3 regions of the Streptomyces sp. NPDC048473 genome follow, and region 2 is predicted to be linked to each of the others. Evidence: riboswitches for the same ligand, from Rfam matches in the RefSeq annotation. Region 2 holds a riboswitch; each other region holds the start of a gene.
What was found. Region 2 has a riboswitch for cyclic di-AMP ahead of ACGFU7_RS45240 (peptidoglycan DD-metalloendopeptidase family protein). Riboswitches for the same ligand answer to the same signal wherever they lie in the genome.
Positions count from the first base shown of each region.

Region 1: another riboswitch for cyclic di-AMP. It lies ahead of ACGFU7_RS28575 (M23 family metallopeptidase); the one in region 2 lies ahead of ACGFU7_RS45240 (peptidoglycan DD-metalloendopeptidase family protein).
Region 3: another riboswitch for cyclic di-AMP. It lies ahead of ACGFU7_RS04460 (NlpC/P60 family protein); the one in region 2 lies ahead of ACGFU7_RS45240 (peptidoglycan DD-metalloendopeptidase family protein).

Region 1 is NZ_JBICXE010000021.1:38,899-49,400, reverse strand. It holds gene ACGFU7_RS28600 (citrate synthase/methylcitrate synthase) at 1-373, shown strand, start outside; gene ACGFU7_RS28595 (CobW family GTP-binding protein) at 395-1,528, shown strand; gene ACGFU7_RS28590 (DNA topoisomerase (ATP-hydrolyzing) subunit A) at 1,558-4,008, opposite strand; gene ACGFU7_RS28585 (M16 family metallopeptidase) at 4,279-5,661, shown strand; gene ACGFU7_RS28580 (M16 family metallopeptidase) at 5,688-7,070, shown strand; cyclic di-AMP (ydaO/yuaA leader) riboswitch at 7,431-7,597, shown strand; gene ACGFU7_RS28575 (M23 family metallopeptidase) at 7,611-8,417, shown strand; gene ACGFU7_RS28570 (GntR family transcriptional regulator) at 8,643-9,356, shown strand; gene ACGFU7_RS28565 (HPr family phosphocarrier protein) at 9,499-9,780, opposite strand; gene ACGFU7_RS28560 (GNAT family N-acetyltransferase) at 9,953-10,502, shown strand, end outside.
Region 2 is NZ_JBICXE010000085.1:4,602-15,103, forward strand. It holds gene ACGFU7_RS45230 (tyrosine-protein phosphatase) at 1-643, opposite strand, end outside; gene ACGFU7_RS45235 (alpha-galactosidase) at 870-2,966, shown strand; cyclic di-AMP (ydaO/yuaA leader) riboswitch at 3,259-3,417, shown strand; gene ACGFU7_RS45240 (peptidoglycan DD-metalloendopeptidase family protein) at 3,423-4,394, shown strand; gene ACGFU7_RS45245 (SGNH/GDSL hydrolase family protein) at 4,584-5,429, shown strand; gene ACGFU7_RS45250 (STM4011 family radical SAM protein) at 5,510-6,388, opposite strand; gene ACGFU7_RS45255 (STM4012 family radical SAM protein) at 6,397-7,761, opposite strand; gene ACGFU7_RS45260 (STM4013/SEN3800 family hydrolase) at 7,758-8,573, opposite strand; gene ACGFU7_RS45265 (STM4014 family protein) at 8,611-9,765, opposite strand; gene ACGFU7_RS45270 (STM4015 family protein) at 9,746-10,502, opposite strand, start outside.
Region 3 is NZ_JBICXE010000002.1:250,523-261,024, forward strand. It holds gene ACGFU7_RS04445 (esterase/lipase family protein) at 1-441, shown strand, start outside; gene ACGFU7_RS04450 (M23 family metallopeptidase) at 690-2,210, shown strand; gene pcrA (DNA helicase PcrA) at 2,261-4,699, opposite strand; cyclic di-AMP (ydaO/yuaA leader) riboswitch at 4,957-5,122, shown strand; gene ACGFU7_RS04460 (NlpC/P60 family protein) at 5,121-6,269, shown strand; gene ACGFU7_RS04465 (hypothetical protein) at 6,347-6,700, opposite strand; gene ACGFU7_RS04470 (NlpC/P60 family protein) at 7,057-8,103, shown strand; gene ACGFU7_RS04475 (LuxR C-terminal-related transcriptional regulator) at 8,180-8,875, opposite strand; gene ACGFU7_RS04480 (PspC domain-containing protein) at 8,859-10,157, opposite strand; gene ACGFU7_RS04485 (PspC domain-containing protein) at 10,375-10,502, shown strand, end outside.

The sequences.
Region 1 (10,502 bases), on a different contig from region 2:
GGGCGAGCGGATCATGGGCTTCGGGCACCCCGTCTACCGCACCGAGGACCCCCGCTCACGCATGCTGCGGGGCATCGCCCAGGGCTTCGGCGGCCCGCTCGTCGACTTCGCCGTCGAAGTCGAGCGGCAGATCGAGGCGATCCTCGCCGAGCTCAAGCCGGGCCGTGAGCTGCACACCAACGTGGAGTTCTACGCCGGGGTCGTCATGGAGCTGTGCGGGCTGCCGCGCGAGATGTTCACGCCGACGTTCTGCGCGGCGCGGGTGGTCGGCTGGAGCGCCAATATCCTGGAGCAGGCGGAGGACTCGAAGATCATCCGCCCGGCGGCCCGATACGTCGGTACGCCCCCGCCGCAGCCGGTCCCGGCGCCCTGACGTCCCCGAGGAAGGTCCCCGTTGAACCCGTCGTCCCCGCCCCGCAAGCAGCAGATCCCGGTCATCGTCCTTGCGGGGTTCCTGGGATCCGGCAAGACGACACTGCTCAACCACCTCCTCCGTAACCGCGCGGGAAACCGGATCGGCGTGATCGTCAACGACTTCGGCTCCATCGAGATCGACGCCATGACGGTCTCGGGGCAGGTCGGCTCGACGGTCTCACTGGGCAACGGATGCCTGTGCTGCGCGGTCGACGCGAGCGAACTCGACACCTTCCTGGACACGCTGACACGGCCCGCCGCCCGCCTCGACGTGATCGTCATCGAGGCCAGCGGACTGGCAGAGCCGCAGGAACTCGTGCGCATGCTCCTGGCCAGCGACAATCCGCACATCGTGTACGGGGGACTGGTGGAGGTCGTCGATGCCGCAGAGTTCGATGCCACCCGCCGGCGCCATCCGGAGACCGACCGCCATCTCGCCGTCGCCGATCTTGTCGTGCTGAATAAGACCGACCTGGTCGGGAGCGAGGAACAGGCCCGTATCCGGGACGTCATTGCTGCGGCAGGTGCCCCGGCCGGCGGCGCAGCGGCGGGTGGCAGCGCGGCCGCCGTCATCTGCGCCACATACGGACGCATCGACCCCGAGCTGCTCTTCGACCCGGCGCTGCGGCCGGACGGTGAGGAGAAGGCACGCCAGCTCACCTTCGAGGACCTGCTCCGGGCGGAGCGGACCGAGGAAGAAGCCGACACCGGACACGAGCACCATCTGCATGCCGCGTACGAGAGCGTCTCCTTCACCGCGGAGGTACCTATGAACCCCCGCCGATTGATGGAGTTTCTCGACTCCAGGCCGCAGGGTCTCTACCGGATCAAGGGGTTCGTCGACTTCGGCGTGGGAGACCGCCGAAACAAGTACGTCCTGCACGCGGTCGGCAGGTTCCTGAGGTTCGCCCCGCAGCCGTGGACACGCGACGAACCGCGCCTCACCCAGCTGGTGCTGATCGGATCAGGCATCGACCCGGAGCAGCTGTACAAGGAGCTGGCCGGCTGCCGCGAGAGCGCCGCGCCGGCCCCTGACACGACGCAGGACGCCGCACATGAGCGAAGCATGTGGGGCGTCCTGCGGTACGTACAACGGTCCGACGACGACGCGTAGCGGCAGGCCACCCGTCGTCGGCCGGCTTCCTACACCGGTCCCGCGATCACTGCGACCGGCTTGATCAGCGGCGTCCCCGAACCGTCGCGCCGCGGGTCGGGCTCCGGCAGCTCGCTCGGCGTGCCGTTCTCCTGCGAGGCCCGGGCAGGCGTCGCGCCCGCCCAGCCGAACACCAGAACGTCCTCGCCCTTGAGGAACCGCTGACAGCGCACCCCACCGGTGGCCCGGCCCTTGCGCGGATACTGGTCGAACGGGGTGAGCTTGGACGTCAGCACCGAGTCGTCCAGCGTGCCGTGCGAGCCCGCCACCGTGAACACCACGGCGTCCGCCGCCGGATCCACCGCGGTGAACGAGATCACCTCGGCATCCGCCGTGAGCTTGATCCCCGCCATGCCTCCCGCGGGCCGGCCCTGTGGCCGCACCTGTGCCGCCGGGTAGCGCAGCAACTGCGCGTCGGACGTGATGAAGACCAGGTCCTCCTCGCCCGTACGCAGTTCGGCCGCGCCGACGATCCGGTCACCGTCCTTGAGGGTGATGACCTCCAACTCGTCCTTATTGGCCGGGTAGTCCGGCACCACCCGCTTGACGATCCCCTGAAGGGTGCCGATCGCCAGGCCGGGGGAGGCCTCGTCGAGCGTGGTGAGGCAGATGACCTCCTCGTCGCTCTCCAGCGTGAGGAACTCCGAAACCAACGCCCCGCCCGAAAGGCTGGGTGCCGCATGGGTGTCCGGCAGCTGGGGCAGATCGATCACCGTGAGCCGCAGCAGCCGCCCCGTCGACGTCACCACGCCCACATCGCCACGGGCCGTCGCCGGTACGGCCGACACGATCGCATCGTGCTTGGCGCGCTTGGCATCCTCGGCGAAGACGATCGGATCGTCATTGGCGGTACGGGCCAGCAGGCCGGTCGAGGACAGCAGCACCCGGCACGGGTCGTCCGCGACCTCCAGCGGCACCGAGGCGACCTGCGAACCGGCCGACTCCAGCAGCACCGTACGCCGGTCGGTACCGAACTTCTTGGCGACCGCGGCCAGTTCGGAGGAGACGAGCTTGCGCAGCTCGGTGTCCGATTCGAGGATGGCGGTCAGCTCGTCGATCTCGGCGTTGAGCCGGTCCCGCTCGCTCTCCAGCTCGATCCGGTCGAACCGGGTCAGCCGGCGCAGCGGGGTGTCCAGGATGTACTGCGTCTGGGTCTCGCTCAGCGAGAAGTGCTCGATGAGCCGCTCCTTCGCCTGCGCCGAGTTGTCACTGGACCGGATGAGCCGGATGACCTCGTCGATGTCGATCAGCGCGACGAGGAGCCCCTCGACCAGGTGCAGCCGGTTGCGACGCTTGGTCCGGCGGAACTCGCTGCGCCGGCGCACCACGTCGAAGCGGTGATCGAGATAGACCTCCAGGAGCTCCTTGAGGCCCAGGGTGAGCGGCTGTCCGTCGACCAGCGCCACATTGTTGATGCCGAAGGACTCCTCCATCGGCGTCAGCTTGTAGAGCTGCTCCAGCACGGCCTCCGGCACGAAGCCGTTCTTCACCTCGATGACCAGGCGCAGGCCGTGCTCGCGGTCGGTCAGGTCCTTCACGTCCGCGATGCCCTGGAGCTTCTTCGCCGAGACCAGATCCTTGATCTTGGAGATCACCTTCTCCGGACCGACGGCGAAGGGCAGTTCGGTGACGACCAGACCCTTGCGGCGCGCCGTCACATTCTCCACGGCGACGGTCGCACGGATCTTGAACGTGCCGCGTCCGCGGGCGTACGCGTCCTTGATACCGCCCAGGCCCACGATCCGGCCACCGGTCGGCAGATCGGGACCGGGGACGAACCGCATCAGGGTCTCCAGGTCCGCGCCCGGATGCTTGATCAGATGGCGGGCGGCGGCGATGACCTCGCCCAAGTTGTGCGGCGGCATATTGGTAGCCATGCCGACCGCGATCCCGGACGACCCGTTGACCAGGAGGTTCGGGTACGCGGCCGGGAGAACGGTCGGCTCCTGCTCCTGGCCGTCGTAATTCGACTGGAAATCGACGGTGTCCTCGTCGATCGACTCCGTCATCAGTGACGTCGCGTCGGCCATCCGGCACTCGGTGTACCGCATGGCGGCCGGCGGGTCGTCGTTTCCGAGCGAGCCGAAGTTGCCGTGGCCGTCGACCAGGGGGAGCCGCATGGAGAACGGCTGCGCCAGACGGACCAGCGCGTCGTAGATCGACGCATCGCCGTGCGGGTGCAATTTGCCCATGACTTCGCCGACGACACGGGCGCACTTCACATAGCCGCGGTCGGGGCGCAGGCCCATCTCGTTCATCTGGTACACGATGCGGCGGTGCACCGGCTTCATGCCGTCACGGGCGTCAGGCAGGGCCCGTGAGTAGATCACCGAGTACGCGTACTCAAGGAAGGAGCCCTGCATTTCGTCGACGACGTCGATGTCGAGGATCTTCTCCTCGAAGTCGTCCGGCGGCGGGGTCTTCGTGCTGCGGCGGGCCATCGCTGCTGCGACTCCTTCACGGATTCTGTTCGGGCAACCTCAGGTTCTGACGCGGACCATTGTGGACCGCCGCACTGACATCGCCGACCTCGACCCGTCCCAAGAGCCGTTCCCGACCCCTGCCGAGGTGGTTTCACGACCCGTCTTGCGGGGGATGCGCCCCTCTTTCACGCGAACTTCCGCGGTATGGGAACTTCGCCAGGTGTCTGTGCGCTTGCTTACAGTGGCAGGTCTCGCAGGAAATCCAGTATCGCGATCGAAGGGACGTACATGCCCATGGGTCACACGGCCACAGCCCAGGCCGGCTCCGGCGGCTTGACAGCGACCGAGCACCGTCTGGCCAACGGCCTGCGCGTGGTGCTCTCCGAGGACCATCTGACCCCGGTCGCCGCGGTCTGCCTCTGGTACGACGTCGGCTCGCGCCACGAGGTCAAGGGACGCACCGGTCTGGCTCACCTCTTCGAGCACCTGATGTTCCAGGGCTCCGGCCAGGTCAAGGGGAACGGACACTTCGAGCTGGTGCAGGGAGCCGGCGGTTCGCTCAACGGGACCACCAGCTTCGAGCGCACCAACTACTTCGAGACCATGCCCACGCACCAGCTGGAGCTGGCTCTCTGGCTCGAGGCGGACCGGATGGGCTCGCTGCTCGCCGCGCTCGACGAGGAGTCCATGGAGAACCAGCGCGACGTCGTCAAGAACGAGCGCCGCCAGCGCTACGACAACGTTCCCTACGGCACAGCGTTCGAGAAGCTGACGGCACTGGCCTACCCCGAGGGCCACCCGTACCACCACACGCCGATCGGCTCGATGGCGGACCTGGATGCCGCGACTCTTGAGGACGCGCGCACCTTCTTCCGTACGTACTACGCGCCCAACAACGCGGTGCTCTCGGTCGTCGGCGACATCGACCCCGAGCAGACCCTCGCCTGGATCGAGAAGTACTTCGGCTCCATCCCGTCCCACGACGGCAAGCAGCCGCCGCGCGACGGCACACTCCCCGAGACCATCGGCGAGCAGTTGCGCGAAGAGGTGAACGAGGAAGTTCCGGCGCGGGCGCTGATGGCCGCCTACCGGCTGCCGCACGACGGCACCCGTGAGTGTGACGCGGCAGACCTCGCGCTGACCGTGCTCGGCGGCGGCGAGTCGTCGCGGCTGCACAACCGCCTGGTCCGCCGTGACCGTACGGCCGTGGCGGCCGGGTTCGGGCTGCTGCGGCTGGCCGGTGCGCCCTCGCTGGGCTGGCTGGACGTCAAGACGTCCGGCGGCGTCGAGGTGCCGCAGATCGAGGCCGCGGTCGACGAGGAGCTTGCCCGGTTCGCCGCCGAGGGCCCCACGCCCGAGGAAATGGAGCGTGCGCAGGCCCAGTTGGAGCGCGAGTGGCTGGACCGGCTCGGTACGGTCGCGGGCCGTGCCGACGAACTCTGCCGGTTCGCCGTGCTGTTCGGCGACCCGCAGCTCGCCCTGACCGCCGTACAGCGGGTTCTCGATGTCACCGCGGATGAGGTCCAGGCGGTCGCCAAGGCCCAGCTGCGCCCCGACAACCGGGCGGTGCTGGTCTACGAGCCGGTCGAATCGGCCGAGCCCGCAGACGCAGCGGACACCGATGAGAACGACGCCGAAGACACCGACGCGCACGAAGGAGCGGACAAGTGACCGACGCTGCCGCGACTGGAGTTTCGATGCAGTACCACCCACAGCCCGCCCCCGGCGTCGCCCGCCCCTGGGCCTTCCCCGCGCCGGAGCGCGGCGCCCTGCCCAACGGCCTCACGGTGCTGCGCTGCCACCGCCCCGGCCAGCAGGTCGTGGCAGTCGAGATCTTCCTCGACGCCCCGCTGGACGCCGAGCCCGAGGGCCTCGACGGCGTGGCCACGATCATGTCGCGGGCGCTGTCCGAGGGCACCGACAAGCACACCGCCGAGGAGTTCGCCGCCGAGCTGGAGCGCTGCGGCGCCACCCTCGACGCGCACGCCGACCACCCCGGTGTCCGGGTCTCCCTGGAGGTCCCGGCCTCCCGGCTGGCCAAGGCGCTCGCGCTGGTCGCCGAGGCGCTGCGGGCGCCCGCCTTCGCCGACAGCGAGATCGAACGGCTGGTACGCAACCGGCTCGACGAGATCCCGCACGAGCAGGCCAACCCGGCCCGGCGCGCCGCCAAGCAGCTCTCCAAGGAGCTCTTCCCGGCCGCGGCGCGGATGTCGCGCCCGCGCCAGGGCACCGAGGAGACGGTGGAGCGGATCGACTCGGCAGCTGTGCGTGCCTTCTTCGACGCTCACATCCGGCCGTCCACGGCGACCGCCGTGATCGTCGGTGACCTCACCGGCATCGACCTGGACGCCCTGCTCGCCGACACCCTCGGCGACTGGTCGGGAGACACCGCCGAGCCACGTCCCGCCCCGCCGATCACCGCCGACGACACCGGCCGAGTGGTGATCGTCGACCGTCCGGGCGCGGTGCAGACGCAGCTGCTGATCGGCCGGATCGGCGCCGACCGGCACGACAGCGTGTGGCCGGCCCAGGTGCTGGGCACGTACTGCCTGGGCGGCACGCTCACCTCCCGGCTGGACCGTGTGCTGCGCGAGGAGAAGGGCTACACCTACGGCGTACGGGCCTTCGCCCAGGTGCTGCGGTCGTCGGCCCCGGATTCCGCCTCGGGGGCGACCGGTGCCGCGATGCTCGCCATCAGCGGATCGGTGGACACGGAGTCCACCGGACCGGCGCTGAAGGACCTGTGGACGGTCCTGCGGACCCTGGCGGCCGAGGGGCTGACCGATGAAGAGCGCGAGACGGCCGTGCAGAACCTCGTGGGTGTCGCACCGCTGAAGTTCGAGACGGCGGCCTCGGTCGCGGGCACCCTCGCCGACCAGGTCGAGCAGCACCTCCCGGACGACTACCAGGCACAGCTGTACGCCCGGCTCGCGGAGACCGGCACGGTCGAGGCGACCGCAGCGGTGGTCAACGCCTTCCCGGGCGACCGGCTGGTCACGATCCTTGTCGGTGACGCGGCGCAGATCGAGGAGCCGATCCGGGCCCTGGGCGTCGGAGAGGTGTCGGTGGTCGCCGGCTGACGGGCGTACCCGTCGTGGACGCCGGACGATCGTCCGGCCCGCCGCGGGCGACGGCCGACCGGCCGCCCTGTCGCGTGTGACAGTTCACCGGTCGACTGTCACGTTCGACCGAGCACCAGCCGCACCGGCAGCGCTGACCAGTCCACCGACCCGTCATATGTCCGCATACCGGGACAGAAGGAAGACCCCTGTGAGTCAGATCTCGTCGGGGTCTTCCTTTTTGTCCGTTTTGGTGGGGAGGTTGCCTGTCTGCCCTGTGGGATGCGCTACAAAACGGCCTGTCCGTTTGGTGAATGAAAGTGACCCCGCTTAGCGTCGGCTGGGCTGTCCGTCACTCGTATGCCGCATCCGTGACGTACCGGGCAGCCATCGCCGAGTCCCCGTCAGGCGCGAGCCTGGGGAGCCGGGGACCCATGAAGTCCCTGGGGTGAATCGGATGCCTGAGCCTCGGTGAGGCCGGGGCGTCCGTAGGAGACCTTCCTGCTCCGAACCCGTCAGCTAACCCGGTAGGCGAGAAGGAAGGAAAGGATCAGCCACTTCATGGCGTTCACCCGTGCCACCGGGAAGCATCGTGCCCCGAACCGTCTGACGCGCAGGAGCGCGAAGATCGCCGGCGTCGCGGCTCTGGCCACCACCGGCGTCATCGGCGGCATGGCCTCTCCGGCCCTCGCCGCGGACGCCTCCGTCAGCGACACCGGTCTCAACCAGGTCATCGCCATCGAGGGCGCCCTCGCCGACCAGATCGACGCCCAGGCCGACGCGCAGAAGCACCAGGCCGATGTCGCGGCCAAGGCGAGGGCGGAGGCCCAGCGGAAGGCCGAGGCCAAGAAGAAGGCCGAAGCCAGGAAGAAGGCGGAGGCGAAGGCCGACGCCAAGCGCGCGGCCGAGGCACGCGCCGAGAAGGCCCGCGCCGCCCGGTCCGCCGAGCGCACCCGCCTGGGCTCCTTCCAGCTCCCGGTCGCCGGTTCGTACGTCACCACCGGTTACAAGTCCAGCGGCTCGCTCTGGTCCTCCGGCAGCCACTCGGGCATCGACTTCCACGCCGCGTCCGGCAGCTCCGTCGTCGCCGTCGGCGCCGGTACGGTCGTCGAGGCGGGCTGGGGCGGCGCGTACGGCAACAACATCGTGCTCCGGATGACGGACGGCACGTACACGCAGTACGGCCACCTCTCCTCGATCGGTGTCTCCGTCGGCCAGAGCGTCGGCGCGGGCCGGCAGATCGGCCTCTCCGGCTCGACCGGCAACTCCACCGGACCACACCTCCACTTCGAGGCCCGGACCACACCGTCGTACGGCTCCGACATGGACCCCGTCGCGTACCTGCGCGCCCACGGCGTCAACGTCTGACCGACGCTCCACCCGCAGCACCCCCGAAGGCCCCGGCAGCACGCCGGGGCCTTCGCCGTACCCGGCCCCGCGCCCGCCCGCAGTACCTGCCCGCCGAACCGTCCTGTGGCCAAAAGATATTCATGGATTTACACCCGGCATCGGAAATGCGGCCGCATTGCAATAGAGTCACGGAAGAGGCGTCGGTCGGCCGCGTTTCGCGGGGATTAAGGCGGAGGTTCGGACATGCGTATTCCGGCGCATTCGGTATGCACGGCGATCCGTGACGACATCGTCTCCGGTGTCTTCGAACGCGGCAGCCGGCTCACCGAGGAGTTGCTGGCGCGTCGTTACGGGGTCTCCCGTGTCCCGGTACGGGAAGCGCTGCGCACCCTGGAGTCCGAGGGCTTCGTGGTCACCCGCCGGCACGCGGGCGCCTGCGTCGCCGAGCCCACCGAGCAGGAGGCCGCCGACCTCCTGGAGGTCCGGATGCTGCTGGAGCCGCTGGGCGCCGCGCGCGCCGCGCAGCGCCGCACCGAGGCACATCTCAAGGTGTTGCGCGGTCTGGTCAGACTCGGCCAGGAGCGGGCCCGGCGGGGCGAGGGGGAGGATCTGCGCTCGCTGGGCGGCTGGTTCCACGAGACGCTGGCGCAGGCCTCCGGCAGTCCAGGGCTGATCGCGCTGCTCACCCAGCTCCGGCACAAGATCGCCTGGATGTACACGGTCGAGCAGCCGGCCCGGCCGGTGGATTCCTGGGCCGAGCACGGAGCCATCGTGGACGCGGTGGTGCGGGGTGACGCGGAACGGGCCAGGGCGCTGGCCACCCAGCATGCCGAACGGGCCGCGGCCGCTCACCGGCTGCGCCGCACCGACAGGCCGGGCCGCCGGCCCGCCGCCTCCCGCGCCGACCGGGTGAGGACTTCGCAACATTCCGTAAACACCACGGGCGTTCGGCATTAACAATTACGCCGTATACAAAGAGTCGTAACTCTGTGAGGGCTTTCTTTGGGCTGCCCGAATTCGCTCCGGTCGTCCCGGGTCAGGAAAGCGAAAAAGCCGCAGCCCCGAATATGGGTGCCGCGGCTCTCTCGCAGAAAATGGTTCAGACGGTCTCCGGAAGCTCATCCAGCCCTTCGGCAACCAGCTTCGCCAGACGGTCCAGGGCGGCTTCGGAGTCGTCGGCCTCGGATGCGAGCACGATCTCCTCGCCACCGTGCGCTCCGAGACCGAGCACCGCGAGCATGGAGGCGGCGTTCACCGGGTTGCCGTCGGCCTTGGAGATCGTCACGGGGACGCCGGAAGCCGTGGCGGCACGGACGAAGATGGAAGCGGGGCGGGCGTGCAGGCCCTCGGACCAACCGACGTTGACGCGGCGCTCAGCCATGGTTCTGCCCTTCACGAATCAATGGTTGTCTAGACCAGTCTCTCATGTGGTGCGCGATGCTCCGGCCGACTCGCGGCACGCCCACAACCCGTGCTGTACCGCCGATCAGCCCCCTCAGACTGCCCCGGCGCCAAGACCTACGCGACCGCTGACGGAGCCGTAGTCTTTGCGCATGCAGCCCTCGCCGGAGCAGAGTCCGCATCACGCGTACCCCGACCACTGGGAAGCGGACGTGGTCCTCCGCGACGGAGGAACCGCCCGGATCAGGCCCATCACCACGGGCGACGCCGAACGGCTGGTCAGCTTCTACGAGCAGGTCTCCGACGAGTCGAAGTACTACCGCTTCTTCGCCCCGTATCCGCGTCTGTCCGACAGGGACGTGCACCGCTTCACCCATCACGACTACGTCGACCGGGTGGGGCTCGCGGTCACGGTCGGCGGCGAGTTCATCGCGACCGTCCGCTACGACCGGATCGACGAGCGGGGCCGGGCCGCTTCCGCGCCCGCCGACGAGGCCGAGGTCGCCTTCCTCGTCCAGGATGCGCATCAGGGCCGGGGTGTGGCCTCGGCGCTCCTCGAACACATCGCGGCCGTCGCCCGCGAGCGCGGCATCCGCCGCTTCGCGGCCGAGGTGCTGCCCGCCAACAACAAGATGATCAAGGTGTTCCGGGACGCCGGGTACACCCAGCAGCGCAGCTTCGAGGACGGCTCCGTCCATCTCA
Region 2 (10,502 bases):
CCTCGGCCGACATGCCGTCCGCCGAGGTGTCGCTGCGGTGCACCTTGTAGCGGCGGTGGGCGTCGTTGGACTTCAGGTAGTCGGCCTCGATGGCGTCGCGCTCGACACCGACCGCGAGCAGTGACACCGCAATCGACAGACCGGCCCGGTCCTTGCCCGCCGCGCAGTGCATCAGCGCGGGAACGCTGTCCTCGGCCAGGGCGTGCAGAACCCGGCTGTGCTCGGCGGTACGGTCCCGGATGATCGCGCGGTACGAGGCGATCATCCGGTTCGTTCCCTTGCCGTTGGCGAGAATCGAGCGCAGCTGGTCGAGATCGCCGTCGCGGACCATCCGCCAGAACTCGGCGCCGTCGGCGGGGTCGGAGAGCGGGATGCTCACATTCCGCACGCCCTGCAGCTCCACGTCCAGGCCGTCGAGCCGGTGGTCGGCCGCATTGCGGAAGTCGAAGACCGTGTGCAGACCGAGACCGCCCAGGAAGGCGGCGTCCTCGGCGGTGGCGTGCGCGAGATGACCACTGCGGAAGAGCCGTCCGTACCGCACCCGCCGGCCGTCCACGGTGGGCAGGCCGCCCACATCACGGAAGTTGCGGACACCCGCCAGCTCGGGTTCCGTCGACGGGATCTGCGGCAACTGCTGCGTCACAGTGACTCCTGGGGTGTCTGGCGTCGACGCGAGTCGCCGACAAGGCCACTCCCGCGACGATACGACATTGATTCCTCAGGCAATCATCTCGGTCTTTGCTTGTCGATACCTCGGTGAACCCCCGTGCTCCGGCGGTGAATCCGTCCGGTGAATCCCTCGCAAAACCGTTGCCCGACCACCCGGCATTGGTCGATGATGTGCGGAACTGTTGAAATGTGGGGATGCGATGATCGAGACTGGCGACAAGGGCCGGACCTGGCTGCTCACCGGGGCGAGCAGCAGCTACGCACTGCGAGTCACCGGACGGGACGAGCTGGTCCATCTGCACTGGGGGCCACGGATCTCCCTTGCTGCGGCCGAGGCCCTGGCCGCAGCACCGGAGCCACCCGTCAGGGGCTTCGAGTCCCCGCTCGACGGCCGCGAGGAGTACCCCGTGGAGGGCGGTCCCCGGTTCGTCCGCCCGGCCCTCTCGGTACGCACCCCACAGGTCCGCGGCACCGAGTGGGCCTTCGCCGACGCCACGGTCGACGGAGACGAACTCCGTATCGCCTTCACCGACTCCGTGCACCGGCTCGCCCTCACCCTGCACTACCGGATGCGGGACGACTCCGATGTGATCGAGCGCTGGGCCACCGTCGCCCACGCCGGGCCGGACGGTCCGCCGCTGGAACTGCTGCGCGCCGACGCGGCGGCCTGGGCGCTGCCCGCTCGCGACGGCTGGCGGCTGAGCCGGCTGCACGGCCGCTGGGCGGCGGAGTCGCAGCTCGCGCGGGCGGAGCTCACGTACGGCGAGAGCGTCATCTCCAGCAGGCGCGGCCACACCGGGCACCAGTACCTGCCATGGGTCGCACTCGACGCCGACGGCGCGGCGACCGAGGAGAGCGGCGAGGTGTACGGCTGTGCGCTCGGCTGGTCCGGATCGTGGCGGATCTCCGTACAGCGGCTCCCCGACGGGCTCGTACAGATCACCGGTGGCGCCGGCTACGACGACTCGGGGCTGCTGCTGCTCGCGCCGGGGGAGTCGTACGCCACACCCGTCTTCGCCGGTCTGTGGAGCGCGGAGGGGTTCGGCGGGGCGAGCCGGGCCTGGCACGCCTGGCAGCTGGCCCATGTGATCCCGGACGCACAGAGCCTGCGACCGGTTCTCTACAACTCCTGGGAGGCGACCGGCTTCGACGTCTCGCAGGAGCAGCAGCGCGCCCTCGCCGAGCGCGCCGCCGCGATGGGCGTCGAGCTGTTCGTCGTGGACGACGCATGGTTCGGGCAGCGCACCAGCGACCGGGCCGGGCTCGGCGACTGGACACCGAATCCGGACCGCTTTCCCGGTGGGCTCAAGCCACTCGTCGACGAAGTGCATGGACTCGGCATGCAGTTCGGTATCTGGGTCGAGCCGGAAATGGTCAATGCCGACAGCGATCTCTATCGCGCACACCCCGACTGGGTTCAGCACTTCCCCGGGCGGGCACGGACCGAGTTCCGCAATCAACTGGTGCTCAATCTGGCCCGCACCGATGTGCAGGAATATCTCTGGGAGCAACTGGATACACTGCTCTCCAGTGCATCCGTCGACTATGTGAAGTGGGACTTCAACCGCTCCTTCACCGACGCGGGCTGGCCGGGCGAGGAGTATCAGCAGAAGCTATGGATCGAGCATGTGGACGCCCTCTACGCGCTGATCGACCGGCTCCGGGCCGCGCACCCCGGCGTGGCCTTCGAGTCCTGCTCGGGCGGCGGCGGGCGGATCGATCTGGGGATTCTGTCCCGCACGGACCAGGTGTGGACCTCGGACAACACCGACCCGCTCGACCGCCTCACCATCCAGGAGGGCTTCGGTCAGATCCATCCGGCCCGGGTGATGGCCGCCTGGGTCACCGACAGTCCGAATGTCCAGCTCAACGACAGGGTCAGCTCACTGCGCTTCCGTTTCGTGAGCGCGATGGCCGGTGTGCTCGGGGTCGGCGGGGACCTCGCCGAGTGGAGCGAGGAGGAACTGGCCGAGGCGCGGACCTGGGTGGATCTCTATAAGGCGATCCGGCCGGTGGTGCAGCTCGGCGCGCTGTACCGGCTGCGCGCCCCGCGCGACGGACTCAGCGCGGTCCAGTACGTCCACGGGGAGGAGACCGTGGTCCTGATGTGGCTGGAGGCGCAGAGATACGGGGAGCGGCCCCCGGCCCTGCGGCTGCGCGGACTCGACCCCGCAGCGACGTACACCTGCCTGGACACGGGGGCGGTGCACCACGGTTCGGTACTGCTGCATCAGGGGCTGCACACCGGGCTTCGGGGGGATCTCGACGCGCGGGTGCTGAGACTCCGACGCGGATGATGGGCATGACATGTCCGTAATGGGTGCATTTAACCCAATAAGCCCTGCTTGTAGGGGAGATGGTTGCCCACTCGTGAGCGGGATCATATCCGTGACGGTGTGTGCTGGCGGGGCAGTTGGGTATTCCGTGCGCGGCGTGGAATGTCAAGATCCTTAATCCACGGAGTGTGACCGGAATTCCGTGCCGATTTCCGGGCGCGGATTCCGGTACGGAACCAGTGGCTTGTTCTCGCCGTCCCGACTCGCTTACGGTCACCGTCAATCCGGACGGACCGCCTAATCCTGCCGCCGCCCGGAATTCGCACCCACTCATCGTGTGGCAGGAGCGGGGGAACCAGGTAGGCCGCCGATCGGAGAAATCCGGCCGGCTAGGGGTGAAGTCGCGCTCAGCGCGGCCGGGCATCTCCAGCCCGAACCCGACAGCTCACCTCGTAGGCGCCGGAGAGGAAGCACCACATGCCCATATCGGGTAAGCACCGTCGTACGAAGTCCAGCACCATCGCCCGTGGCGTCGCCGCCGCAAGCGCCGGCGGCGCCGTCATCGCACTGCCGCTGCTCGGTGCCACCGGTGCCCACGCCGCGGAGCAGGCCGCCCCTGCCGCCGCCCCGCAGTCGGCCTCCGCCGCCACGCACGCCGCCCCGGCCAAGCCGGCTGCGCAGAAGCAGGCCGCCACTACGACGTACTCCGTCGTCTCCGGCGACTACCTGTCGAAGATCGCCGCCGAGCACAAGGTCAAGGGCGGCTGGCAGAAGCTGTACCAGGACAACCGCAAGGTCGTCGGCGAAGACCCCAGCCTGATCTTCCCGGGCATGAAGCTGACGCTCGGCGGCAAGGCGTGGGGCGACTCCGCGCCCACCGGCGCCGGCACGGGCGCGGCCCTCCCGTCGAAGGCCCCCTCGGTGCCCTCGTCGGTCGTGGAGAAGTCCGCCCCGGCCAAGTCCGCCCCGGCCAAGTCCGCCCCGGCCAAGGCCTCGACGGTCACGGAGTCCAAGACCTCCGCCCCGGCCGACCAGGGCAACAGCTCCGGCTACACCCACCCGGTCCCCGGCAACCACACCACCGGATACCGCGCCTCCGGCTCCAACTGGTCCAGCGGCAGCCACACCGGGATCGACTTCCCCGTCTTCACCGGCACCAGTGTGAAGGCCATCACCTCCGGCACCGTCGTCACCGCCGGCTGGGGTGGCGCGTACGGCAACCAGGTCGTCATCAAGCACGCCGACGGCCACTACTCGCAGTACGGCCACCTGTCCTCGATCTCCGTCTCCGCGGGCCAGAGCGTGAGCACCGGTCAGCAGATCGGCCTCTCCGGCGCCACCGGCAACGTCACAGGACCGCACCTGCACTTCGAGGTCCGCACGGGCCCGGCGTACGGCTCGGACATCGACCCGATCGCCTACCTGGCTTCGCACGGCATCTACGTCTGAGCCGAACGGCCCGGCAGTTGAGCAACAAAGCATGACCTGAGCAACACAGAAGGGGCGGTGCGCGGCGGCGCACCGCCCCTTCTGCTTATTCCCCCTTTACCAAAACCTGACCGGGTGGTCTATCTCACCACCCGTCAACCCCTTATTACGGTCGCGTAGGTCACATTCGGCGGTGCAGGATAAGCGTTTGTGGCAGACGATTCGAGAAAAAATCAACGTGGCGTCATCAACCGACATGGCGTCATCGGGTCGTACGCAGCGATTGGCGACAGCTTCACCGAGGGAGTCGGCGACCCCGGCCCGGACGGAACCTTCGTCGGCTGGGCGGACCGTTTCGCGGTACTTCTCGCGGACCAGCTCCCGGACCCCGATGCGGGGACGAGCACCGAAGGTTCCGCTCACGGGAATTTCAGGTACGCCAATCTCGCCGTACGCGGACGCCTCCTCGACCAGATCGTCGAGGAGCAGGTGCCGCGCGCCAAGGAGCTCGCACCCGACCTGGTGAGCTTCTGCGCGGGTGGCAACGACATCATCAGGCCCGGCACCGACCCCGACGACGTGGCCGAGCGCTTCGAGCGCGCGGTCGCCGAGCTGACCGAATCGGTCGGCACCGTCCTGGTCACCACCGGCTTCGACACCCGTGGCGTTCCCGTGCTGCGCCATCTGCGCGGCAAGATCGCCACCTACACCGCCCATGTGCGGTCCATCGCCGACCGCTACGACTGCCCGGTCCTCGACCTGTGGTCGCTGCGGTCCGTTCAGGACAGGCGCGCCTGGGACGACGACCGGCTCCATCTGTCGCCCGAGGGACACACCAGGGTCGCGCTGCGCGCCGCCCAGGTCCTCGGCATCGATGTGCCGGCCGACCCGGACCAGGAATGGCCCCCGCAGGCACAGCGCGGCACGCTCGAAGTACGGCGCGACGACATCCACTGGGCGCGCGAGTACCTGGTCCCGTGGATAGGCCGGCGGCTGCGCGGCGAGTCCTCCGGCGACCATGTCGAGGCGAAGAGGCCGGACCTCCTGCCGCTCTAGGGGTGTCCGGCCATTCCGCCGGACAGGCCCTGGGGGCGTCCGCCGCCGTAGTGCCCTCGCTCGCCGGACGGGCCCGAGGTTCAGGCCCGTCCGGCGAGGGGCGACAACGGGGGCGCCGGTATCCGCTCCAGCACACCGCCCGCGAAGACGTCGTACAGCGGCAGCGTCTCCAGATGCACATAGCCGATGTGGCAGTCGCAGACGGCCAGCGGACAGGCCCGCGGGCCGAGCGCGCGCCGGTAGCTCCCGTCGTAGAGATTGCCGAGCTCCGCCGGGACGAAATGGCAGCGCCGCACCGTGCCGTCACCGTCCACAGAGATGACCGACTCGCCCGTCCGGCAGGGCAGTCCGGCCGACCGGTGCGGATGCCGGCTGTACGGGAAGAGCGGGTCGAGGGCCGTCCAGCGGTCCGCTTCCTCGTCCGTGTAGGTGCGCCCCTCCGCGGCGTTCACCCAGAGATAGACCTCGTCCGGCAGCGCGGTACGCAGCCGACGTGCCTCGTCGAGATGCTCGTCGAGACCGACGACACCGACGCTGTGCCGAATGCCCAGCGCGGTCAGCTCCCGGCACTTGGTGAGGAACCGCTCGTACGGCGTCTGCCCCGGGTGGTACGTGCACCAGAGCGCGATCTTCTCGCGGCCGGCGTCACCCGCCTCGGCCAGCCACCCCGTACGGCTGCTGATGTTCGTCTGGATCGCGACCCGGCCGATGTGCGGCAGTTGCGCCAGCTCGACCAGCGCACGGCGGTACCAGGAGCGGACCAGACCCTCGCCCCACGGGGTGAACAGGACCGAGATCCGGTCGCCGGTCCGCGCCGCGGCCCACGCCGTGAACCGCTCCAGCGCGGCGCGGTCGGCACGCAGCTGCTCCCGGCTGTCGCGCCGCTTGGCGAACGGGCAGTAAGGGCAGTCGTAGTCGCAGGACGCGAGCGGACCGCGGTAGAGAATGGTCAGGTCCATGGGCGCGCTCACTTCAGTTCGTACGCGGCCATCGCGGCCCGTACGCCGGGGGAGAAGAGTTCGGGGCCCAGTGCGTCGGAGTGGGCCAGGCCCTCGGCGGAGAGCCGCAGCAGGCCGGACGGTCCGGCCGTCGCGTCGAGCCAGCCGCGCGCCTCGAACCGGGCCAGTTGCATGGGGAAGTCGTCGGCCGGGGAGGTACCGAACCGCTCCCGGTAGTCGGCCAGTTGCAGCCCCTTGGCCTGGAGGACCGACTGCAGGAGGTGGCGGCGGCGCGCCTCGTCGCCGTCGACGTACCGTCCGACCTCGGCGCGCGAGAAGTCCTCCGTCCCGGTGTAGCTGTCGATGATCGCCCGTACCTCCCGCATCTCCACCGCGTAGTCGAAGGAGTAGTGCAGCTTCGAGGTGTACGAACGGGCGCCGCAGCCCAGGCCGATCATGCCGTCGGTCTGGCAGGCGTAGTCGTCGGGGCCGTCCGTCCGCGGGGCGTCGGTGCGGCGGAACATCCGCATGGACACCTGCTCGTAGCCGTGGGCGAGCAGATGGTCCCGGCCCGCGCGGTACAGCCGCAGTCGCTGCTCGTCCCAGGCGGCGTCCGCCGCTGCCTCGCCGTCGGCGCCGAGCCGTCCGAGACCGGTCAGCGGGCGGACATACAGCGGATAGAGATACAGCTCCTCCGGCTGCCAGCAGAGTGCCGCGTCCAGCGAGGTGCGCCAGCTGTCCTCGGTCTGCCCTTCGATGCCGTAGATCAGGTCGATGTTCAGGATCGGGATGCGGGCATCACGTATCCGGTCCAGCGCCGCCTCCACATCGGCGCGGCGCTGCGGTCGCACAGCGGCACGCGCCTCGGCTTCGACGAAGCTCTGCACGCCGATGCTGATCCTGGTCGTCCCGCGGTCGGCGAGTACGGCCAGCCGGTCGGCGGTCGCGGTCGACGGCGACGTCTCGACCGACAGCGGAACGGACCGCAGATCGGCGCCCATCCGCTTCTCCGCGATGTCGCAGAGCCGCTCCAGCTCCGCGGCTGTCAGGAACGTGGGAGTGCCCCCGCCGAACGCCGCCGCGGCGAAACGCACCGGCTCGGCGTCTCCCAGCGCGTCGCGGACGGCGGTGGCCTGCCGGTCCAGTGCGTCGAGATACCTGGTCGTCAGCTCATCGGGAGCGCCGATCCGGGTGAAGAGATTGCAGAAGCCGCAGCGGACCTCGCAGAACGGTATGTGGAGATAGAGCGAGAGCGCGTCCTTGCGCTCGGCCACCCACAGCTCGTGCAGCGCCGGCCGGTCGGCGAGAGGACGATAGGCGGTCTTGTGCGGGTAGGCGTAGACATAGCTCTGGTACGGGCGGGTGGTCGGCGCGGCGGTCGTGGTGCGGCTCATGGTGCGGTGGCCCCCGGTTCCAGGAAGAAGTGGGCGTACGGAACGGTCCAGACGGACTCGTGACCGAGCCGGTGACCGGTGTAGCCGTCATCCCCGTACGCCGTTCCGTGGTCGGAGCAGACGATGGCGAAACAGCGGCGGCGGCTGCTCGCGGCGGCGAAGAGCCGGCCGATGTGGGCGTCGACGTACTCCAGGGCGGCGGCATGGGTGGCGCGGGAATCGCCCGCCTCGCGCGTGGCCCCCGGCTGGTGGAACCAGTTGGGCTGGTGCAGAGCGGCCACATTGACGAAGAGGAACAGCCGCTGATCGGCGGGGAGCTCGGCGACGACCTGCTCGGCGCGGGCCACCTGCGCCTCGAAGGAGGTGGACGACGCGACGCCGAACTCCGGTTCCCAGTGGCTCTCCTGGAACATGCCGGGCAGTACGGAGCCGAGCGGACCCTGCTGGTTGAAGAAACCGACGCCGCCGATGCACACCGTGCGGTAGCCCGCATCGGCGAGGCCGGACAGCAGATCGGGGGTGTCGAAGACAAAGGTGCCCGAAGCGGTGGACTCACTGCCCGCGAAACGTGCCGCGAACAGCCGGGGATGCGGCCCCCGGCCGGCCGGTGTCGGCAGGAATCCGGCGAAGATCGCCTGATGGGAGGCGTAGGTGAAGCTGCCGGGCGCATGCCGCTTCTCCCAGACACCGTCCGGCAGATGGCGCGCCAGATGCGGAATGCGTCCGGCGGCGGCGAGCTCCGCCGCCACGTCGTAGCGCAGCGTGTCGAGGGTGATGAGCAGCAGGTCGTGGCTGCCCACGATCTCGCTCATGTCGGGGTTCCGGGCGTCCGCGAGGGCGGGCGCGGTGTCAGGGAGTGGCGGTTGCACGGTGGTTCCTTGCTCTGTTCAGTACGGCGGCGACCTGCGCCGCATAGGTGTCCAGGCCCTCGGCGCCGCTGCCGGGAAGTCCGGTCAGCCGTGGCAATAGATCGCCGAAGGCGTTGACCTCGCCGACGGCGAAGCGCCGCCAGCCGGTCGCGGGCAGCAGATCGACGCCCACACACAGCGTGTCCGGGAAACAGGCTGCTGCCCGTTCGCATACGGCCAGGGCCTGCGCCCAGCTGCCGCCCGCGGCCTCGACGGCCGCACGGACGTCGTCGAGACTTCCGCGCTCGCCGCCGAGGTGAAGATTGGTCATGGGGGAGTGGCTGGTGCGCACGACGGCATGGGTGGCCCGGCCCGCCACCACCACGACCCGCAGATCGGCCGCCCGGCCGCGCTGGGCGGCCTTGGGCAGCCAGCGCTCGATGTGCAGCCCGTCCGGTGCGAGTGCGTCGACGATCGCCGCGACCTCCCGCTCCGTCGTACAGCGACGCAACCGCAACGAGTTGAATAGCCGGCCGGCCGTGTCGCGCTCCACCGATGTGGTGGCCCTGACCCGGCCGGGCCCGGCCGTCTCCACGGCCAGCACCCCTGAGGCGGACGAACCGTGCGCGAGCTTCACAAAGGCCCGGGGCATGCCATGGGCCGTCATCCGGTCGCGTACGTCCGCCCAGTCGCGCACCGCGGGAGCCGCGGCCCCCGAGGTCGGCGACGCGGGTACGGGCACTTCGGCACCGTCCAGTACGGCATGGCAGAGCCGCTTGTCGAACAGCACCGCGACATCGCCGGGGTCGTCGAGCAGAACGGCACCGGAAGCGGCTGCCGCCCGCGCCACCGCCCGTACGGCCGAGGTGAACCGGGCGTACCACAGGGCGGTCCCTTCGACCCTGGTCGGATCGCCGACCGCCCGGAGCAGCCGCTCCACCTCGGCGTCCTCACCGGGCGAGTCCATCCGTACGGTCTCGCCCGGCCGGAAGGCGGCCTCGCCGCGCAGGACGTCCAGCCAGGGCACGACCCGCGCGGGTGGCAGCCCGGCGGCGCGCACGGCGTCCTGGAAGAGCGCGACCCGGCGGTTGCCGGGCACACCCACGACGACGAAGCGCGGCGCCGGGCCGCTCGTCCTACTCGGTGACGGCGACATAGCGCTCGTCGTCCTCTTCCGGATCCCAGTACTCGACCTCATGGATCTCGCCGTTCACCCGGTCGGAACCGAGCAGGCTCCCGAGGCGGTCCACCAACGCGTCGCTGATGTAGTGATGGTGCAGATCCAGCGAGGTCAAGTGGGTGAGCGGCTGGCCCGAGAGCAGCGCCTCGGCACCCTCGTCGCCCAGGGTCCCCATCGCGAGGGAGAGCGACTCCAACTGGGCCACGACCGGGGCGGAGGCGACCGCGGCCGCGATCTCGTCCTGGATCTCGCTGTTCTGCAGCCCCAGATGGCGCAGGGCCGGGAACGCCGCACCCGACAGCAGCGGCGCGAGGTCCTCGACCGTCGCGTCCCCGCCGTACTCGGTGACGCCGAGCCAGAGTTCGAGGTGCTTCAGCGCGGGCAGCTCCGACGCTCCGATCGCCCGCACGATGCCGGACGGCAGTCCGCCCGACTCGAACCGCAGCGACTTGAGCGCCTTGTGCCGCACCGGCTGCAGACCGAGCGTCTCCTTGCCGTCGATCGGCTCGCCGCACCCGCGAACCGTCAACTCCTCCAGGTGCCCGAACGCCTCGATCACCGGGGTGATGTCGGCCATCTCCAGCCACGACAGCTCGCACTCCTCGCTGACGACATCGGCGAGGAAGAGCGCTTTCAGGGCCGGAAGGCGGTCCGCATGGGCGGCCAGCAGATCGACGACGGGGGCGAAGGATTCGTACTCCTCCTGCCACCAA
Region 3 (10,502 bases), on a different contig from region 2:
CTGGGCGGTGATCAGCGGGTCCGCACCCTGGTCACCCTCGGCACACCGCACGGGGGCACGGCCGTCGCCCCGCTGGCGAGCGCTCACCCCATCGTGCGCCAGATGCGTACGGGCTCCGCGCCGATCGAGGAACTGCGCAGGCCGGCGCCCGGCTGCCGCACCCGGTTCGTGAGCTTCTGGAGCGAGCTGGACCGGGTGATCGTCCCGGCCGAGGCGGCCTGCATCGACCATCCGGATCTCGACGCGCTGAACGTACGCGTCAGCGGGATCGGCCATCTCGCGCTCCCCGTGCACCCGACCGTCGCCGCCGCCGTCCGGCAGGCGCTGGAGTCCCGCGAATCGATGATCGAAGACACAGGAGCCACAGGAGCCACAGGAACAGCAGAAGCTGCAGGAGCGTCCGGAACAGCAGGGGCCGCCGGAGCCGCTTCGGTGGCCTGATCCGGGCGAGCCCGCCCGCCCCGCCGCACCGGACGCCCCTCAAATAGAACGCGTTTCGAACATAGAGCCAAGGCTGTGTGGACAGCGCGTCGAAAGACGGCCGATTGCCCGTTTCCTGAGTCGCCCGAGCCTGCCGAAGATTGTCGACGTCACGTACCGCCGGGTACAGTCGCGGCCACTGCTCCCCCTGGGATCCCCCCACCGGACCCCAGACCACAGGTCCTGCTGCCGAGGCGAGAGAGAAGTTGGTGAACGACCAGCACCCCCACGCCGGGTACGCCGGGTACGACAGCCAAGCCACCGGCAGCTTCGACAGCGACCCGCTCTTCGGCTCCCTTCCCGGCAGCTACGACGGCACGTACGCCGACGGCTACGACACCGGCCAGGCCGGGTACAGCGGCCAGTACGACTCCACGCAGTGGGACACGGGGGCACACGCCACCACCACGTACGACGCCTACGCCTCGTACGCAGCGCAGCCCCAGCAGCAGTACGCCGCAGGTCCGACGTACGACACCACAGCCGCCTGGACGCCCGCCGCCGACTACGGCACGGCGGCGACCACGGCCGCCACCGCCACCTTCGCCGACATTCCGGCACAGGGCGGCGCCCCGGAGGCCACGGGCCAGTGGGACACCAACGGCTGGTACCAGACCGGCCAGTGGCCGACGACCGACACGGCCGCGTACGACACCGGCGCGTACGACGCCACCGCCTGGAACACCGGCGGCACGCCCGAGCAGGAGCAGCAAACCGCGCAAACCGCGCAGGTGTTGCACGAGGCGCCGGCGTCACACGAGGCATACGAAGCGCAAGAGGCCCACGAGGCGCACCAGCCCTACGAGTCCTACTCCGGCCAGGACTCCTTCGACCCGTACGAGCCCTACCGCACCGCCGAGTTCAGCCTCCCGGAGACAGAGGCGGAGACGGACTTCGGCACCGACGGACACGATGCCGAGGCCGCCGACGCGACTGCCGACGACACGGCCGGCACCGCGCACCGCCCCCTCAGCCGCCCCACCACCCGCAGCCGTCGGCGTTCCCCCGCGAAGCGTTCCGCGCTCCTCACCGTCGCTGTTCCCTCCGCCTGCGTGATGAGCGTGGCCGGTATCGCCGCGGCCTCCGTCAGCGGACTGGGCGGCGAGGACAAGAAGGACGACAACACCACGACGATGGCGGCCGCCGACCCCGGTTCCGTCAAGCCGGTCGCCGCCAACAACAAGCTGGACACCCAGCTCGCCAATCTCAGCGCCGACGCCGAGAACTTCGCCGACCGCGCCAGCCGTACCCAGGAGCGCATCGACCTGAGGGAGCGGCAGGCCGCCGAGAAGAAGAAGCGCGAGGAAGAGGCCGCCCGTAAAGAGGCGCTGCGCCCCAAGTTCCTCCTGCCGGTCGCGCAGCACGGCCTCAGCGCGTACTTCGGCCAGGCGGGCGTCAACTGGATGTCCGTGCACACGGGCATCGACTTCCCCGTCTCGTACGGCACGCCCGTGATGGCCGCGACCGACGGCACCGTACGCACCCAGTGGAACAGCGCTTACGGGAACATGGCCATCGTCACCATGGCCGACGGCACCGAGACCTGGTACTGCCACCTCAGCAGCACCAAGATCCGCTCGGGCCCGGTGAAGGCCGGCGATGTCATCGCGTACTCCGGGAATTCGGGGAACTCCACCGGTCCGCACCTGCACTTCGAGGTACGGCCCGGGGGCGGAGCGGCAATAGACCCGCTGCCCTGGCTCCGCAGCCACGGCCTCAACCCGACCTGAGCCACCCGGCGGCCGGTGCAACTACCCCGGCCGCCTGCCCGACGCCCCGCCTACAGCTTCTCGACCGGCGCGTACCGCAGCAGCAGCTTCTTCGGCCGCTCGTCCCCGAAGTCGACCGTCGCCTTCGCCTGGTCACCGACGCCCTCGACCGCTGTCACCGTGCCGAGCCCGAACTGGTCGTGCGTGACCCGGTCCCCGACCACGAGCGTGATCGTCGGCTTGTCCGAGGTCCGCCGGGTCGCGAAGCCCGAGGGGCCGGAGCGCGAACGCGACGAGGACAGCGACGAGGTGATCCCCGACGTCGGTCCGGCCGGGGCCGCCATCGGTCCGGTCCGCTTCCACTCCAGGTGCTGGTCCGGAATCTCCTCCAGGAACCGCGACGGCGGGTTGTACGAGGGCTGCCCCCACGCACTGCGCATCGCCGCCCGGGTCAGATAGAGCCGCTCGCGGGCCCGGGTGATGCCGACGTACGCGAGCCGCCGCTCCTCCTCCAGCTCCTTGACCTGGCCGAGCGCCCGCATGTGCGGGAAGACGCCGTCCTCCATGCCGGTCAGGAAGACCACCGGGAATTCGAGGCCCTTCGCGGTGTGCAGCGTCATCAGCGTGATGACACCGGAGCCGTCCTCGTCCTCGTCGGGAATCTGGTCGGAGTCGGCGACGAGCGCGACCTTCTCCAGGAATTCGGCGAGCGTGCCCGCGCCTTCCTCCTCGCCCCGCTCCTGCTCGAATTCGAGGGCGACGGCGGCGAGTTCCTGAAGGTTCTCGATGCGGGTCTCGTCCTGCGGGTCGGTGGATGCCTGGAGCTCGGCGAGGTAGCCGGTGCGCTCCAGCACGGCTTCCAGGACCACCGCCGGGCCCGCGCCCGACTCGACGATCGTGCGCAGCTCCTCCATCAGCGTGTTGAACCGCTTGACGGCGTTGGCCGACCGGGCCGCCATGCCGTACGCCTCGTCGACCCGGCGCAGCGCCTGCGGGAAGGTGATCTTCTCGCGCATGGAGAGCGCGTCGATCATCGCCTCGGCACGGTCGCCGATGCCGCGCTTGGGCACGTTGAGGATGCGGCGCAGCGGGACGGTGTCCTCGGGGTTGGCGAGGACCCGGAGGTAGGCCAGGACGTCCCGGACCTCCTTGCGCTCGTAGAAGCGCACGCCGCCGACGACCTTGTAGGGCAGGCCGACGCGGATGAAGATCTCTTCGAAGACACGGGACTGCGCGTTCGTACGGTAGAAGATCGCGACGTCGCCCGCCTTGGCGTCGCCCGCGTCGGTCAGCCGGTCGATCTCGTCGGCGACGAACTGCGCCTCGTCGTGCTCGGTGTCGGCGACATAGCCGGTGATCCGGGCGCCCGTGCCGGCGTTCGTCCAGAGGTTCTTGGGGCGGCGGCTCTCGTTGCGCTCGATGACCGCGTTGGCGGCGGACAGGATCGTCTGCGTGGAGCGGTAGTTCTGCTCCAGGAGGATCGTGGTCGCGTTCGGGTAGTCCTCCTCGAACTGGAGGATGTTGCGGATGGTCGCGCCGCGGAAGGCGTAGATCGACTGGTCCGCGTCACCGACGACGCACAGCTCGGCGGGGGCGTCGGCCTCTCCGGCCGGGCCGACCAGTTCGCGTACGAGGGTGTACTGGGCGTGGTTGGTGTCCTGGTACTCGTCGACCAGGACGTGCCGGAAGCGGCGGCGGTAGTGCTCGGCGACGTCGGGGAACGCCTGGAGCAGATGGACCGTCGTCATGATGATGTCGTCGAAGTCCAGCGCGTTGGCCTCGCGCAGCCGGGACTGGTACATCGCGTAGGCCTGGGCGAGCGTCTTCTCGAAGCCGTCCGCGGCCTGACCGGCGAAGGTCTCCTCGTCGATCAGCTCGTTCTTCAGGTTGGAGACCTTGGCGGTGAACGCCTTCGGCGGGAAGCGCTTCGGGTCGAGGTCGAGATCGCGGCAGACCAGGGCCATCAGCCGCTTGGAGTCGGCGGCGTCGTAGATGGAGAACGACGAGGTGAAGCCGAGCTTCTTCGACTCGCGGCGCAGGATGCGTACGCACGCGCTGTGGAAGGTCATGACCCACATGGCGTTGGCGCGCGGTCCGACGAGCTGCTCGACGCGCTCCTTCATCTCGCCCGCGGCCTTGTTGGTGAAGGTGATCGCCAGGATCTGGCCGGGGTGCACCCCGCGCTCGGCGAGGAGGTGAGCGATGCGGTGGGTCAGCACCCGGGTCTTGCCGGAGCCCGCTCCGGCGACGATGAGCAGCGGGGAACCCGCGTGGACCACGGCGGCGCGCTGCTCGGTGTTCAGCCCGTCGAGGAGCGCCGCGGCGTCGATGACGGGGCGGTGCGCGCCGTCGCGGTAGTACGCGTCTCTGGGTGGCGGGGGCCCGTCGAATACGCCCGCGAAAAGGTCCTCCGGCACCGCTTCGGGTGCGGAGTCCTCGGGGGGTGGCGGGGGCTCTTCCTCCGAGTGCTGGAGGCCGGCCAGGAAGCTGTCGTCAAAGAGGCTGCTCATCGCTTGTCGAGTCTAGGCCGCCGCACCGACACCCGACGGCCGCATGGCGAACCGGACCCGGCGGCCGGGCACACAAAGAGAGCGGGCACCCACGCCACGTAAGAAAATCCGGGCCCTCGTCCGCCCGCGCCGCCCCCTTTCATCAAGGTCACGAAAATGTATCGGGCATATCGAACATCGACCTTCACAGCAGCACCACGGGTTGGCTAGCGTGCTCGACCGGGCGGCCCGTACCCCCTGAGGCGAACCACGCCGAGCGGGCACCCACGCCGAATCCGTGCTGCCCTCGCGGGAGTTCGGAACCGGGGACCCACACGCAGTACCGGGGTGAATCGGTCCTTATCCCCCACTCGGACCGTAGGGCAGCCTTCCGTTCCGCCCGAACCCGACAGCTAACCCGGTAGGCGGTCCACGGAAGGAGATGCCGGCCTTGGCGTCGCATCGCAAACCGCGCACCCGGGTGCGCACCACCACACCGGCCGTCGGGTTCACGACGGCGGCACTGGCGTCCGTGACCCTGCTCTCCACGCAGAGCGCCACGGCCGCGCCCGCTCCGAAGCCCAGCATCGAGGACGTCCAGAAGAAGGTCGACGACCTCTACCGGCAGGCGGGCACCGCGACCCAGCAGTACAACCGGGCGAAGGAAACCTCCGCCACCCAGCGCACCAAGGTCGACGCCCTGCTGGAGGACGTGGCCGAGCGCGCCGACAAGCTCAACGACGCCCGCAGGACGCTCGGCGCCTACGCGGCCGCGCAGTACCGCACCGGCTCCATCGCGCCGAGCGCCACCTTCTTCCTGGCCGACGACCCGCAGTCGTACTTCGACCAGAACCAGCTGATGAGCCGGATGACCGGTCAGCAGCAGAAGGCGGTCACGGACTTCCGTACGCAGCAGGCCAAGGCGTCGAAGAAGCGCGCCGAAGCGGTGCAGAGCCTGGAGACGCTGACCGCGACACAGACCACGCTGCGCACCAGCAAGCAGAACGTCCAGAAGAAGCTGGGCGAGGCGCGCGCGACACTGACGAAGCTGACCGCCGAGGAGAAGGCCCGGCTCGCGGCGCTGGAGCGCAAGAAGGAGGCGGAGGCCAAGCGCAAGGCGGAGGAACTGGCGCAGCAGCAGGCCGCCGCCAAGGCGGAGGCGGACCGCAGGGCCGCGAAGGAGGCGGAATCCGGCAGCGGTACGGGAACGGGCACCAAAACCGGCTCGGACAGCAGCGCCACCACCAAGGCGGAGAAGGCCCTCGCCTTCGCCACGGCCCAGATCGGCAAGCCGTACGTCTGGGGCGCGACGGGCCCGTCCTCGTACGACTGCTCCGGGCTCACCCAGGCGGCATGGAAGGCCGCGGGCGTCGACATCCCGCGCACCACCTGGGACCAGGTGGAGACAGGTATCCGGATCGCGACGGCCGATCTGCAGCCGGGCGACCTCGTCTTCTTCTACGACGACATCAGCCACGTCGGCATCTACAAGGGCGACGGGATGATGATCCACGCGCCGAAGCCGGGGGCGAATGTGCGCGAGGAATCGATCTACTACATGCCGATCTACGGCAGCGTGCGGCCGTCGTAGCGGCTCACACTCCTATGCCCTCAGCGGCCGGACGGGCTTGAATTCCGAGCCCGTCCGGTGGTGCGGCGCGGGCCGGCTCAGGTCCAGAGCGTGGCGATGAAGATGTTGGCGAGCGTCAGCCCGCCCACCGCCGCGAAGGAACCTTTGTCGACCTTCTCCTCGTCCCGCTTGATGTAGACGAGCGCGAGGATGACGACCAGGAGCAGCAGCTTGACCCCGATCTTGATGTTGTTCACGGTCTGGTCGTCGGCCTCGTTGAGCCCGACCAGCGCGACACCGGTGACCAGCATCGTCAGTGCGCCGTGCAGCATCGCCGGGACGAACCGGGCCGTGCCCGCGCCCATCGCCTTCATCTGGGTCAGGAAACCGCCCAGCAGAGAGGCGATACCGATGATGTGCAGGGCGACGAAGACATTGATGAGTACATCCATGGGTCCGCAGCCTAGCCCCGGCCATATCACCACTCCGCAGGCAGGTGTGACTTCCTGTCGCTTCACTCACGTCTGCACCAATTGCCTGACTCTGGTGTAATTTTCCCGATCAATCAATGACAGTGCCGCGCCAAATTCGGGCAATAGGCGTCATTACGACTCTTCCCCGTGCCCCGGGTTTAGCGTCCTGACCAGGTGACCGGCTCACCGCCGCTCCGCACCCGGACGGCGAACCGGTCACCCCGCCGAGAGATCCGGCGGCGGGCCACTCCCCCTGTTGGTGACCCGCCGCCGGACCTCCGGCGGGCCCGCCGGTAGTCCCCGGCGGGCAGTCGCCAGGAAGGACGCACGCCCCCGTGGCAGCGCACCGGAAACCCAAGCAGCGCCCGTACACCGGCTCTGCTGCCCGCACCGCAGCCACCCTCGCCTTTGCCGGGGCCGCCACCGCTGCCGCCCTGCCGGGCTCCGCACAAGCCGATCCCCGGCTCACCCCCGCCCAGGTCGGGGCGGAGATGGACCGGCTGTACCACGACGCGGAGGTCGCCACCGAGCAGTACAACGGCGCGAAGGAGAAGGCGACCGCCGCCGCCGATGCCGTCGACACCCTGCGCGACGAGGCCGCCCGCAGGACCGAGCGCCTCAACGCCTCCCGCAACGCGCTGGGTTCACTCGCCGCCGCGCAGTACCGCACCGGTGGCCTCGACCCGGCCGTACAGCTGGCGCTCTCCTCCGACCCCGACCAGTACCTGGAGCGCGCGTCGTACGTGGACCGGATCGGCGACCGCCAGGCCGCCGAGGTCGACGAGGTGGAGCGGCAGGTCGCCCGGATCGCCCAGCTGCGCTCGCAGGCCAAGGGAAAGCTGGCAGCCCTGGCATCGCGCCAGGCCGAGCTGAAGAAGCACAAGGCGACGATCAGCACCAAACTGGCCGACGCGCAGCGGCTCCTCGCCACCCTGTCCCCGGCCGAGCGCGCCGCATACGAGAGCTCGGACAGTGCGCGCGCCGCCGGCCGTGCCGACCGCAGCACCGCGCGCGGCCCCGTCCTGGCCCCCAACACCCGTGCCGCCGAGGCCATCGCGTTCGCGTACGGGGCGCTCGGCAAGCCGTACGTCTGGGGCGCGACCGGCCCGTCCTCGTTCGACTGCTCCGGGCTCACCCAGGCCGCCTGGCGCTCCGCCGGTGTCGCGCTCCCCCGGACCACGTACACCCAGATCAACGCCGGACAGCACATCCCGCGCTCCGAACTGGCCCCGGGCGACCTGGTGTTCTTCTACTCCGGCATCAGCCATGTCGGGCTCTACATCGGCAACGGCCAGATGATCCACGCCCCGCGCCCGGGAGCGCCGGTCCGGATCGCGCCGATCGACCAAATGCCCTTCGCCGGAGCGACCCGGGTGGCATAGGCTCCCGGCTCCCGGTCACTCGGCAAGAGGACACCCGGACACATCTCGCTCGACCCCGACGGTACGGCCGGCCGGCTCAGACCAGCCGTCGCGCCGTCGCCCACCGGGTCAGTTCGTGGCGGTTGGACAGCTGGAGCTTCCGCAGCACCGCCGAGACATGCGACTCGACCGTCTTCACCGAGATGAACAGCTGCTTGGCGATCTCCTTGTACGCGTAGCCGCGGGCGATCAGCCGCAGCACCTCGCGCTCGCGCTGCGTCAGCCGGTCCAGGTCCTCGTCGACCGGCGGCGCGTCCGTGGAGGCGAAGGCGTCGAGGACGAAGCCGGCCAGCCGGGGCGAGAACACGGCGTCGCCGTCCTGGACCCGGAAGACCGAGTCGACCAGGTCGGTGCCGGTGATGGTCTTGGTGACATAGCCGCGGGCGCCGCCGCGGATGACGCCGATGACGTCCTCGGCGGCATCCGAGACGGACAGCGCCAGGAACCGCACCGGGTTCTCGACGGCGCCCATCATCGGGGCGCAGCGGCGCAGCACCTCGACGCCGCCGCCGCCCGGCAGGTGGACGTCGAGGAGGACCACCTCGGGGCGGGTCGCCGTGATGACGGTGACCGCCTGGTCGACGTCGGCGGCCTCGCCGACGACCTCGACGCCGGTCTCCTCGGTGCGGCCGATCTCGGCCTGGACACCGGTGCGGAACATCCGGTGGTCGTCGACGAGCACGACCCGTACCCGGTGCTCCGGGCCCCCGGTCGCCTCAGTGGTCTCCGTCATCGCTCGCCCTCTCCATCTCCAGCTCGACTTCCGTGCCCCCGCCGGGCACCGAACGCAGCCGCGCCGTACCGCCGTTGCGCTGCATCCGGCCGATGATTGATTCTCGTACGCCCATTCTGTCCCCCGGTACGGAGTCCGGATCGAATCCCGGGCCCCGGTCGCGCACGGAGACGAAGACCGTGCGGCCCTCGACCTCCGCGTAGACCTGCACGGCGCCGCCCTCGCCACCGTACTTCGCGGCGTTGACCATCGCCTCGCGTGCGGCCTGCATCTGCGCGGCCAGCTTCTCGTCCAGCGGGCAGTCGCCGACGACGACGACCTCCAGCGGGACGCCGTGCTTGTCCTCGACCTCGGCGGCGGCGCGCTTGACCGCCTCGGCGAGGGTCGCGGGTTCGTCGTCCTCGTCCTTGCCGGTGCCCTCGGGGTTGTACAGCCAGTTGCGCAGTTCGCGTTCCTGGGCGCGGGCCAGTCTGCGGACCTCGCCCGCGTCCTCCGCGTTGCGCTGGATCAGGGTCAGGGTGTGCAGCACCGAGTCATGGACATGGGCGGCGACCTCGGCGCGCTCCTGGGCCCTGATGCGCATCAGGCGTTCCTCGGAGAGGTCCTGGGTCATGCGTACGAGGTAGGGGCCGGCCAGCAGCGCGATGCCGGTGAGGACGGCGATCGCGGCGGTCAGGACGTTGCCGAGCTGGGCCGCGGAGCCGCGTACCACCATGAAGACGGCCAGGCCCAGGCCGACCAGGGCGACCCCGGCGAGGCCCCGGGCCAGATGCAGGACCCGGCGGCGGCTGCCAACCTCCATCCAGCGGGCGCGCCGGGCGTTGTCGGCCTGCCGCCACACCAGTACGGAACCTGCGCCGATCAGCAGCGTGGGCCAGATGTAGCGGTCGGCCTTGCTGCCCATGTCGACGTTGCCGACGAAGATGATGGCGCCGATGAACAGCGCGATGAGGGCGAAGACCTGGCCCCTGTCGGGTTTGCGGAGCCGTCGTCTGCCGTCCGGGGCGGTCTCGAAGACGGAGCGCGGCGCCTCCACGCCACCGACACCGAGCGGGACGACGATCCAGAACACGGCGTAGAGCAGCGCGCCGAGGCCGTCCGCGAAGAACAGGCCGAGGAAGACGAACCGCACCCAGGCGACGGGCAGCCCGAGATGCCCGGCGAGACCGCGCGCGACGCCGCCGAGCAGCCGTCCGTCGGCGCTGCGGTACAGCTTGCGCAGCGGTGGCTCCTCCGGGTCGGCGTTGAGGGAGCTTGTGGCTCGGGGCGTGGCGGCTGGCATGACCCGATCGTCACATGTCCGTACGGGCGACGGCATCAGGGTCCGCCCCCGACTGGACCCTGAGAGTTCGGCCCCGGGGGTGCGCGCGGGCGCCTCCCGCAGAAGCCGCCGGGCCGGTGCCGGAGCGCCTCCCCCAGGGGGCCGCCGGGCGAATATCAGGGATCGGCCAGGGTCGGCGCGGGTCCCGGACGGGCGCTCGGCCCGTCACCATGGAGCCATGACCGTTCCCCAGGACGCCTCCCCCGGCGCCGCACCACCTCCCGAGCCGGGACCGCAGCTGCGGCGCAGCCCGCGGCACAAAGTCGTGGCCGGGGTCTGCGGCGGGCTCGGCCGGTACTGCGACGT